One region of the Cytobacillus sp. OWB-43 genome, then DNA from elsewhere that is predicted to be linked to it. Evidence: riboswitches for the same ligand, from Rfam matches in the RefSeq annotation. Region 1 holds a riboswitch; each other region holds the start of a gene.
The links. A riboswitch is a leader RNA that binds a small molecule or an ion and turns the genes downstream of it on or off. The one in region 1 is predicted to bind S-adenosylmethionine.
Positions count from the first base shown of each region.

Region 2: it holds a riboswitch for S-adenosylmethionine, as region 1 does, so the genes downstream of both, U9M49_RS17545 (O-acetylhomoserine aminocarboxypropyltransferase/cysteine synthase family protein) here and U9M49_RS14295 (methionine ABC transporter ATP-binding protein) in region 1, are expected to answer to the same signal.
Region 3: it holds a riboswitch for S-adenosylmethionine, as region 1 does, so the genes downstream of both, U9M49_RS20695 (iron-containing alcohol dehydrogenase family protein) here and U9M49_RS14295 (methionine ABC transporter ATP-binding protein) in region 1, are expected to answer to the same signal.
Region 4: it holds a riboswitch for S-adenosylmethionine, as region 1 does, so the genes downstream of both, U9M49_RS00625 (alpha/beta hydrolase) here and U9M49_RS14295 (methionine ABC transporter ATP-binding protein) in region 1, are expected to answer to the same signal.

Region 1 is NZ_JAYEFF010000003.1:317,676-320,798, forward strand. It holds gene U9M49_RS14290 (CotH kinase family protein) at 1-1,184, shown strand, start outside; SAM riboswitch class I at 1,277-1,383, shown strand; gene U9M49_RS14295 (methionine ABC transporter ATP-binding protein) at 1,467-2,480, shown strand; gene U9M49_RS14300 (methionine ABC transporter permease) at 2,470-3,123, shown strand, end outside.
Region 2 is NZ_JAYEFF010000005.1:154,689-157,811, forward strand. It holds gene U9M49_RS17530 (IclR family transcriptional regulator) at 1-447, shown strand, start outside; gene U9M49_RS17535 (hypothetical protein) at 452-577, shown strand; gene U9M49_RS17540 (hypothetical protein) at 944-1,342, shown strand; SAM riboswitch class I at 1,430-1,521, shown strand; gene U9M49_RS17545 (O-acetylhomoserine aminocarboxypropyltransferase/cysteine synthase family protein) at 1,809-3,086, shown strand.
Region 3 is NZ_JAYEFF010000008.1:105,775-108,897, reverse strand. It holds gene U9M49_RS20705 (hypothetical protein) at 1-149, opposite strand, end outside; gene U9M49_RS20700 (hypothetical protein) at 365-934, shown strand; SAM riboswitch class I at 1,014-1,129, shown strand; gene U9M49_RS20695 (iron-containing alcohol dehydrogenase family protein) at 1,222-2,337, shown strand; gene U9M49_RS20690 (MetQ/NlpA family ABC transporter substrate-binding protein) at 2,334-3,123, shown strand, end outside.
Region 4 is NZ_JAYEFF010000001.1:111,555-114,677, reverse strand. It holds gene U9M49_RS00640 (hypothetical protein) at 1-89, opposite strand, end outside; gene U9M49_RS00635 (YezD family protein) at 122-289, opposite strand; gene U9M49_RS00630 (hypothetical protein) at 310-459, opposite strand; gene U9M49_RS00625 (alpha/beta hydrolase) at 452-1,240, opposite strand; SAM riboswitch class I at 1,498-1,600, opposite strand; gene U9M49_RS00620 (MetQ/NlpA family ABC transporter substrate-binding protein) at 1,684-2,499, opposite strand; gene U9M49_RS00615 (LLM class flavin-dependent oxidoreductase) at 2,517-3,123, opposite strand, start outside.

The DNA.
Region 1 (3,123 bases):
ATGGTACAAATAGTGACTTGAAATGGGTAAGTGATGATATTGATGATTACTCAGGTTTAAACTTGAAATCAGAGGAGCAAGATGAACAAGCGTTAATAGATATGTTAGATAGTATCGATAATGGTGGCAATTTAGAAAAAACTTTAGATGTGGATCAAGTATTACGATATTTTGCAGTAAATACGGCTGTCGTTAGCATGGATAGTTACCAAGGGCAAATGAAGCACAACTATTATTTATATGAAAATGATGGTAAGTTCTCAATCATTCCGTGGGACTATAATATGGCATTTGGCGGCTTTGGAGTAGGTATGGGTGGCGGAGGACGCATGAACGGAGATTCTTCAATCGCTGAAGAAAACCAAAACAAAAATCAAAATCAGGAACAACAAGGTCTAGCACCAGGAGAAGGTGGGCAAGGTGAGGATGAACAAGGTCAAGTTCACCAAGCTGAAATGGGGAACTTCGATGGTGGCATGGGAAATAGTAATTTAATGAGTGAAGATACGATTAATTTCAGTATTTCCGAACCTGTAGCTGGTACTTCTTTAGATGAGAGGCCTTTACTTAATGCTTTATTGGCAAATGATGAATTTAAAAAGCAATATGAAGCATACCTTGAAAAGATTGCCGAAGAATATATGACAAAAGAGTCTTACCAAAATACAACTACACAAATTAGTACATTGATTCTTCCTTATGTAGAACAGGATCCTACCAAGTTTTATACAACAGAAGAATTTCTACAAGCAGTGCAAGGTGATGAGAGTTTACCAGCATTTGCTGAGGCGAGATCAGAATCGATACTTGCTCAGCTTTCAGGTGAATTAGAAGTAGAATCACAAGCTTCTGAAGTCAATAACATGTTCCCTAGCCGAGCAGGTGGTGATGACCAGGAAGGTCAAGAAAGAGGAGAAGTATTCCAACCGCCAAACGGTAATGAAGGAAACATTGATGGTGAAATGCCTGAACGTCCGCAAGGCAATGGAGACTTTCCGCAGGAAGGAGATTTTGAGACACCAGAAGGGTTTGAAGGTATGCCTGGTGGTGAGGGACGTGGACAAGAAGAGCAACCTAGTACAGTAAAGTTCAAAACGTCAGCAATCATCTTGTATGTGGGTCTAATCACAGCTTTATTAGGAACAACTTTTTTTATCTTCTTGTTTAAACGAAGAGGAAGATAAGTAAATGCATAAATAATCAAAATACTATTGACAATTAATTCAATACCCGATAAAATTTCCTTTATCAAAGCAACACATTAAATTTAATATGATTCTTATCGAGAGAGACTGAGGGACCAGGCCCGAAGATGTCCGGCAACCTCCTTTTAAAGGGAAGGTGCTAAATCCTGCAGAATGATTTCATTCTGAAAGATAAGGTTTAATAACAATCATTTGTTGAGCCTCTTTCAAAGTGAAAGAGGCTCATTTTATGTTGTAGAGGATTTAGGGAGGGTGAGGTAAATGATTGAAGTCAATCATTTAGTGAAAATTTATAAAAGCAAAAAGAAGCAAGTAATAGGGGTTGACAATGTATCCCTTTCTATTAAAGAAGGGGAAATATACGGGATTATTGGCTATAGTGGAGCAGGGAAAAGTTCTTTATTACGCTGTCTAAATTTATTGGAGAGACCGACATCTGGTGAAGTGAAAATTGATGGCGTTGATTTAACATCTTTAACAAGTAAAGAATTAAGAAAAGCAAGGCAGAAGATAGGTATGATTTTTCAGCATTTTTATTTAGCGAGTTCGAAGACAGTGTATGAGAATATTGCCTTTGCTTTAAAAGCGGCAGGTAAAAGCCCGAAAGAAATAGATATCAGGGTGAAAGAACTATTAGAATTAGTGGGTTTAGCAGATAAAATTCATCAGTATCCCACACAATTAAGTGGTGGTCAAAAGCAAAGGGTAGGAATAGCCAGAGCACTCGCTAATGATCCAAAGGTTTTACTTTGCGATGAAGCCACGTCAGCTCTAGACCCTAAAACAACAAAATCAATCCTGAACTTATTAAAATCAATTAATAAAAAGCTAGGATTAACCATCGTACTTATCACTCATGAGATGGAAGTAGTCAAAGAGATTTGTCATAGGTTAGCTGTTATGCAAGATGGAAAGGTCATAGAAGAGGGACCGGTGTATGATATATTTGCGAATCCAATTGAACCACTTACAAAGGATTTCATTCAGAGTGTTCTTCAATTTGACTTACCACAACAATTGATTGAAAACAGGAAGGGAACAATCATTAAGATTCAATTTAAAGGTGCAATAGCAGAAGAATCTGTTGTTTCTGAACTGTTCCAAACATTCAAAGTAAAAGGAAATATTCTTCACGGCAAGATTGAATATATTCAAGAAGTACCTCTTGGTATTTTTATTATGGAGTTGACTGGCGAAATACCTGAAATAGAAAGAGCTATACAATATATTCAAGAAAGAACACAGAATTTGGAGGTAGTTGAACATGTTGCTTGAGTCCATTCAGGCGTTACTTCCTGAACTAAATACAGCTGTATTACAAACAATTTATATGGTCGCCATTTCTTTAGTTGCGGCACTTATACTAGGTCTTCCACTAGGTATCTTATTATTCGTTACAGACGAAGGATTGTTCTTAAAGAATAGATTTGTAAATGCTGTTACCGGTTGGATTGTCAATTTGATCCGCTCTATTCCTTATATTATTTTGTTAGTAGCTCTATTGCCGTTAACAAAATTAATTGCAGGTTCAACTATTGGTCCTACAGCGGCTTCTGTTTCATTATCTGTAGCAGCGATTCCGTTTTTTGCAAGATTGGTAGAAACATCCTTAAGAGAAATAGATAAAGGAGTCATTGAATCTGCAGTAGCAGTAGGCGCTTCCCCTTGGATGATAATTAAGGAAATTCTTGTCCCAGAAGCGAAACCTGGAATTGTTCAAGGTTTAACGATTACGACTATTAGTTTAATTGGTTATTCAGCAATGGCAGGTATTATTGGCGGCGGTGGTATTGGTGATTTAGCGATACGTTTCGGTTACTATCGCTATGATAATGTCATTATGATTACGACAGTAATTGTCCTCGTTGTATTGGTGCAAATCATTCAAATTGGTGGGGATAAATTAACTAAATATGTA
Region 2 (3,123 bases), on a different contig from region 1:
AATACGTGCCTATTAACTACGTGGACATATAATGGTCCAATTATCTCGAAAATATGGAACCCGGGACATGCCTATAATATTGGTGCACAGCTCGGTTCACTTTTACCACCGCTTTCATCGACTGGGAAAATATTCGAGAGCTTCCTTGATTCAGCAACAACTAAAGATTGGATTAAGGTTATGGGGAAAGAAGGAAAAGGGAATGCGGTAGAAGAAATCAACCGCGTAAGGCAGGAACGGATTGCCTTTGCTAAGGAGCCTTTGATTCCTACTGTATCTTCTGTGTCTATACCAATCTTTAATTACAATCAAGAATTATTAAGTGCGATAACAGTAGTTGGTTTCTCAGAGTCGATTCCAAAAGACCCCTCTGCAGATAAAAGTCAATCTATTATAAAAGTAGGAAAAGAAATCTCTGCACAATTTGGCTATCGAGCGAGGGGCTGAATGATTGAATCCTACTCTATATGAGGCGGTTGCATCGAAGGGAAAGTTATTTGCCATAGCTAAAAGAGATTTAGTTATGGTCCATGTAAAAGAGCAAAACGAAGCTAAAAAGAAGCAAATCGAAGTATGAGCCATGTAAAAGAGAGAAACGAAGCTAACAAAGAATCAAATTGAAGTATGAGCCATGTAAAAGAGAGGAACAAGGCTAACAAAGAATCAAATTGAAGTATGAGCCGGGTAAAAGGGCAAAACAAAGCTTACATAAATAGCTGGATATGCATCTAGTAGTGGAAGGGTGATTTCACCTTTCATTCAAATGCGTAAGAAAAATTAGAAATTATTGTATCCCCCTTATATCCCAGCTACTTGGTTTAATTTAGACTAAAACTACACACCACCCGACTCCTTAATTGAAAATAGTTTCATGTGATTTTATTGAATATTTAAAAGAGAAGGTCTATAATTTTATATAAATAGTAAAGGTGGTGCTCTAATAGTGAACAGCAAGGATATGTCCAATCATGTATTTTTTGATATATTAGCAGAGAAAATTAAAAGAGATAGTCATGAAGAGTACAATCAATTTGTTAATTATGTAAACGTATTAGCTGAGGATAAAGGGTGGAAGGAATTACAAGAAGAGGTTGTTCATTTACAAGCTTTTCTTTCATATTTAGATGATAAGTTAGCTATCATCGATGATTATGAAGATATTATGAATATGAAAGCAACTTTGCTTGATATGATTGTTAACGATTTAAATGATACGTCTGTTTATCTTTTAGTGGAGGCTCTTATGTATAATAAAGAGCTGAATTATTTGCAATCCTTTGTATCTCCAGTTGAATATTGGGTGTCAGTAATAAAGGCAAAAGAAAGACTTTGTGCTGCATAAAAGATTTATTATAAAAAGCTGTTGACAGCGCCGGATGATAAGGTTATTCTGATTAATAATTAATGACTCTTAAAATTTAAAAAATTCAATTTATCAAGAGAGGTGGAGGGACTGGCCCTTTGAAGCCTCAGCAACCGACCAAAACTAGGTAACGGTGCTAATTCCAAGATAGATAAGTTGAGGATATGGCGATATATCGTGAGCCCCTCTTCTTTAGCAAGAGGGGCTTTATCTATGCCGATTAGACGACTAAAGGCGGCTTTCGATGGAAGAGTACAATCTCTTTTTATTGAAAGTGGTCTTTTTTCTGCTCTTGAAAAAAGGTGTTGGACATAAAAAATTGATGTTTCAAATTCAATTTATGAAAAAACAACCATTGTGCTGGCATATTCAAAAGCTCATCACTGATAGATGGTTCCGAGTCGAGTTTGTTTATTATAAGTGAAATGTGAGAGGAGAATGAAAAATGAATCATCACCAGTTTGATACAATAGCGCTTCATGGGGGGCAAGTGCCAGATCCTGTTACAAAGTCGAGAGCCGTACCAATATACATGACTTCATCCTATGTGTTTGAAGATACCGATCATGCAGCAAGCTTATTTCAGATGCAAGAGCCTGGCTTTATTTATTCAAGGAATGCAAATCCAACCAATGCAGTGTTTGAGGAGAGAATGGCACAGTTAGAAGGTGGCGTAGCCTCATTTGCTGTTTCATCTGGGCAAGCAGCGATTTCCATTGCCCTTTTAACACTTGCAAGAGCAGGCGATGAGATAGTTTCTACACAGGCTCTTTATGGTGGTACCTACCATTTATTTGCAGAAACGTTTAGTAAATTCGGTATCAATGTTCATTTTGTTGATGGGACGGACTTTACATCTTTAGAAGGAAAAATTAATAAAAGGACAAAGGCGATTTTCACAGAGACAATTGGCAACCCGAATATGGAGGTAGCCCATTTAGAAAAGTTAAGTGAGATAGCGAAACGTCACGGCCTACCATTAGTAGTAGATAATACATTTACTACGCCATTTTTACTAAAACCACTTGCATTTGGCGCGGATATAGTCGTTCATTCAGCAACTAAATTTATTGGTGGACATGGTACGGCAATCGGTGGGGTGATTGTAGATGGAGGAAGATTCGAATGGAGTAACGAAAGATTTCCTTCCTTTAATGAGAAAAAGCCTGCTATTGGTAATCGCAGCTATGTTGAAATTTCTAGGGAAAAAGCTTTTATTCTTAAAGCAAGATTTGAACTTGGCCATGACTTAGGGGCAACGCTGTCTGCCTTCAATAGCTGGTTATTTATTCAAGGTCTGGAGTCATTAAGTGTCAGAGTAGAAAAGCAAGTCGCTAATGCACAAGTTTTGGCTAAACGGTTAGGAGAGTTACCTCATATTTCTTGGGTGAACTACCCTGGGTTAGAAAGCCATCCACAATATCATCTCGGGAAAAAGTATTTTCCGAGTGGGGCAGGTGCAATCTTTACATTTGGCATCAAAGGGGGAATCAGTACAGCTAAAAGGTTTATCAACTCACTAAAGCTGGTATCACATTTAGCAAATGTTGGTGACGCGAAAACGCTCATTATTCATCCAGCGAGTACAACACATGCTCGTCTTTCACCTGGACAACAAGCGGAGGCGGGTGTGAGTCCCGAAATGATCCGCCTTTCTGTTGGCTTAGAGGATCCTGTAGATGTGATGGCTGATATCACGCAAGCGTTAAAACAATGTACGTAGGTTTATTACGATTTGCATTATAAAGGGTGAAAAGTGT
Region 3 (3,123 bases), on a different contig from region 1:
GTAAGTCCTTCAATATAATCTTCAATATCTTTTAATCTCCTCGATGATAAGGCCATTGTTTGTTGAATAATAGAATCTTGCCTATGCATTTCATGAATATCTCTTGCATCATTTATATGTATCGGTCTAATCTTTATTTCTTCCCTCATATAAAAACTCCTTTTTTTATAAAACTGTTCTGAATGAAAACTTATAAACCAAGACTACCACTTTTCTTAGTTTGAAAATATTGCTTTATTCATTTACGAATGAACAGTATAAAAAGTTTCTTATCATTGCACTGACATAATCACTACGATACAAAATATATATGAAAGGAGGCATCGAGGTATTTTATGAGCATCCAAAGGAGGGTAATTTGTATATGCTTGCTTTGTTCAGTCTTTTTCTAGTTGTCGGCTACAGTTTCTTTTTCTTTATTAGTGCCGTTAGAAAAAAGAAAGAAATAGCTACAAAATATTCTAAATGTATTCCCATGGTGGTTGGTATGACGAGTAGCTTAACAATCGGTTTGATTATATCTGTGTGGTTACCAGAAATGGCTAAAGCAACTGTATTATCAATTCTCATTAGCGCTGTCATTGCCATTTTTATAGGACTACCGTTTACAACAAACGGACTCGTTGAAGCTCAAGCGTCAAGTCTCATGGGAAGTATGATGGGGGCAATGCTAGGCATTATGTTGGTACCCAGTGAAGTTACATTTATGATCATTAGCATGGATCTGATTTATTTAATTAGTATTTTTGCCATGATGCTTCTCATGCACAAAAAACATTCATTAAAGGAAGCATTGAAAAATCGACCTGTGCCCTTCTATCTAACATTCTTATTAAGCATCGCCATTATCTGTGCATCGGGAATTCATCAAGAAGCGAAGAACTCAATTCATCCGATTGAAGAAAACACCCCACAAGTAGAACACCATCACTAGTTTAATGATTAATTTCAATTATGTTATTGACTTTTCATGTAATAGATAATATTATGAATATAATTTAATAAAGCATTTTCTCTTATAAAGAGCGGCTGAGGGACTGGCCCTGCGACGCCCGGCAACCATTCATATACCCATATGAACAGGTGCTAAATCCTGCAAAATACTTTTTGGTATTTTGATATATGAGAGAGGTTTACTACTATTCTAGTATATTTATGCCTCTCATGATGAGAGGCATTTTTGTTTTTATCATCACATCAAAAGAGAAACGAGGAGAGGAAATGACTGTAACAATCGTAAAAGGGGCTCCAGGACATTATTTATTAGGTTCAGGCATTCTAACAGAACTCCCCGACCTACTTAAAGATATTTCTGTTTCCAAATACCATATAATAACCGGTAAAAAAGCTTGGCAAGCCGTGCAACCCTACTTGCCCAAGGAAGTAATAGATAACAACATTCACCTTCATTATATAGATGGTCACACTACCTTAAAAAAGGTCCATGACATCCAAGAAATAATAACAAATGATGGTGCTAATGGCGTAATAGGTATTGGTGGTGGGACAGCATTAGATATAACAAAAGCAGTTGCGATTGAAGCATCTGTTCAATCCATTCTTATACCGACAATCGCAGCTACCTGTGCCGCATGGACACCATTAAGTGTTTTTTATAATGAAGAAGGCAGCTTTACTCATTATACCGAGTTCCCTATTGCGACAACCCTCGTATTGGTTGAACCTGAAATTATTGCTAAAGCGCCTATTACTTATTTAAAAGCAGGAATTGGGGATACATTAGCCAAGTTTTATGAAGCTGAAGCTCTAATTGAAAGTTTTTACCCTGAAGAAACACTTCCTGTACCTAAACAAGTTTCGCAATTTTCAGCTAAAATTTGCCGAGATACATTGCTTAATGATGGTGAAGCCGCACTACAATCAGTAGCCAAAAACGAAACCTCAAAAGCACTTATCCGTGTGATTGAAACGATTATCATGACTGGGGGTATGGTCGGTGGATTCGGCGAAAAGGCAGGACGAATCGCTGGTGCCCATTCGTTTCATAATGGACTAACCGTAGCGGATGCAGCCCAAGATTTTCTTCATGGGGAATTAGTCGCTTACGGGATTCTTGGTCAATTGGCCATTGAAGAAAAATGGACGGAAGTTGATTACCTTCTCCCGTTTTATGAGAGCTGGCAATTGCCAAGTAGTCTCTCTAGTCTAACTATTGATGTGAATGATGAGCAATTAATGAAGACAATTGTAAAAAAGGCGATACGCCCAACTGAATCTATTCACTTTATGAAAAACGAGATAAGTGAACATTCTGTTTTACAAGCACTTCGATTATTAGAAAAACAAAATGAACAAAAAGGAGTTCAAACATCATGAAAAAATGGTTACTAACTGGAACATTCTTTTTATCTTTAACAGGCTTAGCTGCATGTGGTAGTGATGAAGCCAGCAACTCTACAGAAGGATTATATGACGATGAAGAATTAGTCATTGGTGTCACTGCAGGTCCACATGAGCAAATCTTAGAAAAAGTAATTGAATTAGCTAAAGAAGAAGATATCAACATTAAATCACAAGTATTTACTGATTATGTGATGCCAAATGTCGCATTAGCTGAAAAAGAGATTGACTTAAACATTTTTCAAACTGAGCCTTATTTTAATGCATTTAAAGAAGATAGAAATTTAGATTTAGTTAAATCTTTTGATACCGTTTCATTCCCGATGGGCATCTATGCACTCAATGTAAAAGATGTAGCTGAATTAAAAGATGGCGCAAAAATCGGTCTTCCGAGTGACCCAACAAATAGTGGCCGAGCTCTATTACTATTTGAAAAAGCGGGATTAATCGAATTAGATCCTGAAACAGGTATTAATTCAACAGTTCGTGATATTGAAAAAAACAATGGTAACTATGAATTTATTGAACTTGACTCTGCTCAAATCGCTCGTCAGCTAGAAGAGCTTGACGCTGCAGCTATTAACACGAACTTTGCAATTGAAGCTGGTTTTGTCCCTTCTAAAGACGCTATCTTTATCGAGCCTAAGGATTCACCTTACGTAAACCACGCTGCTGTCCGTACGGAGAATAAAGATGATGAAATTCTTGAAAAATTAGCTGATATCTACCGCAGTGAAGAAATTGAAAAGTTTGTTGAAGAGG
Region 4 (3,123 bases), on a different contig from region 1:
ATAAAGTGAAAGTCAGGTAGATTCAAGTACATGCAGCCTGATAGGTTTTTAGCTACATTGGGTGCTTGATTACTAATTGTTGACTGCATGTAACTCACTCCTTTTCATTTGCTCCATTCCATCATTTTTTATTTTGTTGTTTCTTTTTCAGAGCAAATCGTTTCTTCTCGGTAATGTCAATTTGGGTAATATCCCCTTCGTGTACAGTAATGGTGACACAACCATATTCGAGTTCCTTTAATGTTGTGAGAATGGTATGAATTTTATCTTGATCAATGTGTTTTTCCATAAAATTCTCCTTTATGGGACTTATTTTAGTCTTTTTACAAGCTCCTCTATTTCTGTAAGTGTTAACTGTTCTAATTCATGTCGCTTGAACTTTATTTCATCTATAGTAAGCATAAGGTTGATTAAGGTTTGTTTTCTCTTTGCTATCGCTTTTTGTAAAAACTTAGCCAACCTCTTTCCCCCCCCACTCGGTGTTCTTTTTTTCTTCATTCATCGTATCTAGAAATTCTGTTGTATCCTGAATAATTTTGGTCTGATCATAATCCATGGATGCTACATGGTATGAGTTGTAAAGGACTCGAAGCCATTTATAATCTGTTTGAATTTCGATAAAAATACGATCTGTATTCTCTGGAGGTACAACATGATCATGGATAGACTTAAAGCATAATATTGGGCAATGAATTTGAGATAAACTTTTTCCTGCGTCACTCATTACCTTTTGTAAAGAGTGAACTGCTTTTACCGGAATATTATCGTAAGTAATTTCATGTATAGTCGGATTTTTGATATCTGGGCTACCTTCGTCAATATAGTGTTTCTCATCGTAATATCTTAAATACTCGTAATCTGGTAATGTCAGTGCAGTATTAATTAGGATCAGTCCATCCAGCTCTCCATATTTCTTAGCTAACAACAGCGCTAATGCACCGCCCATAGATTGACCTAAACAATAGACTTGTTTGCACTTCTCCTTTAATTGCTTATAAGCTGTAACAACATCATTGAACCAATCATCATAACCATATAACTCTAAATCTCTGCTTTTTGTTCCATGTCCCGTGAGCCTTGGGGCATGAACAGTAAAACCCCTATTTGCAAGTTCCGCACCCAAGTCCTCAATGCTCTGCGGTGTTCCAACAAAGCCATGAATGAGGAGAATACCAATGTCCCCACCTTCATAATAAAAAGAATCTGCACCTGGTATAACTGTTGATTCTACTCTTTTCATTTTTTCGTCCTCCTTTATATTGCAACATTTTGGTGGACAATGGTTGACTACCATTGCCGATTTTTCCCGTTGATGTAAATCTAGCTGCACTACTGCCTTTGGAGGTCCAATCAGCAACTTTAATTCCAACTTAACAAATAGGTTTAATCAGTTTAAAAACAGCATTTGTATAGAGGAGATCATCCCTTGGTGATTAAATCATGCAAAATAAAAAACCTCTTCTGACAAGAAGAGGTTAAAGTTCCGTTCTTTATCTCTCCTTATCTTTCAAGCAACAGCTTGCTGGAATTGGCACAGTGCAATAAATTGCCTGTTGCCGAGGCTTCAAAGGGCCAGTCCCTCCACCTCTCTGGATAAGAAAAATCATATTAAATTTTATATCATTTACTCTATAATATTTATCAATATTTGTCAATTATTTTTTAAAAATTAAGATGATTTACTCATTCGCCCATCCATTCTGGCTTATGAAAACCTTTAAAGTTTTCTTCAATTACTTTTGCAAATTCCTCCGACTCTATGGCTTCAATGATATCCTTTGCCATTTGGGCGTCTTTATCTTCTTTACGAACAACAATCCTATTTTGGATTTCCTCAGGAATTTGATCCCGATAAATTGCTGTTGTTAAATCTAATCCTGCAGCAACCGCAAAGTTACCATTAACAGCAGCAAGATCAACTGATTCAAGAGACCTTGGCAGTTGGGCTGCATCTACTTCATGGAATTTCAAATTTTTCGGGTTAGATAATACATCATTTACTGTTGCATTGACTGGGTTTATATCATCTTTCAATTCTATTAAACCAGCATCACGCGCAACTGTTAATCCTCTCGCTAAGTTTGTAGGATCATTAGCAATGGCCATCGTGCTTCCATCTTTCACTTCTTCAAGGGAGTTGAATTTTTCTGAATAAATACCAATTGGAGCTGTAGGAACAGAAATAATATCTACTAGATCCATCCCTTTTTCAGTGTTAAAATTCTCTAAGTACACTTTATGTTGAAATAAATTACCATCCAAATCTCCACTATCTAAAGCAATATTCGGTTGAACATAATCATTAAATTCCTTTACTTCTACTTTGTACCCTTTTTCCTCAAGTAGTGGTGCTACACCTTGCTCAAGCATATCACTATAAGGAACTGTCGCCCCTAAGACCATCTCTTTCTTTTCTTCGCCGGATGAACCTGATGTCCCACATGCACTTAAAACAGTGCAACAAGTCAGTACAAAAAATAATAACCAAACTTTTCTCATACCCTTCACCTCTTATTTTAATTATTTATCTTTTCACCTTTACGATATTTACTTCCTGGATGACCACTCGGTAAAAGGGGCGAGCCATGAGTAAAAAGCTTTTCTCTTAACGTACCCTTTTTGTATTCCTTTTTATATAAACCACGTTCTTGTAGAATCGGAATAACAAGCTCAATAAAATCTTCCAAATCTGCTGGCGTTACTAAATGATTTAAATTAAAACCATCGACACCAGAGGCTTCAAACTGATATTGAATTTGGTCTGCTACTTCTGATGGATTGCCGACAATTATATTGTCTCTATCTAATCCTTCTAGTTTTGAAATCGCTTCTTTAATCGATAGTTTTTTCTTCGCATCTTTCGTTAATGAAGCAGCTTTATAATGCCCATGCTCTGTAGCTTTAAATTCAAATGGGTTATCTAACTCATCCTTTGTAAATTCCGCAACATTATAACCGCTTGCGCCCCCAAACTGTGCTTTCGCTGCATCTGCACTCCATAATTGGTTGTATTCAGCAAATTTCTCTTCCGCTTCTTCAGTTGTCTTACCTACGATGACTGTTAGGAAAGTGAATATTTTAATATCTTCCGGATTCCTGCCATATTCTTCCGCTTGTTTTCGA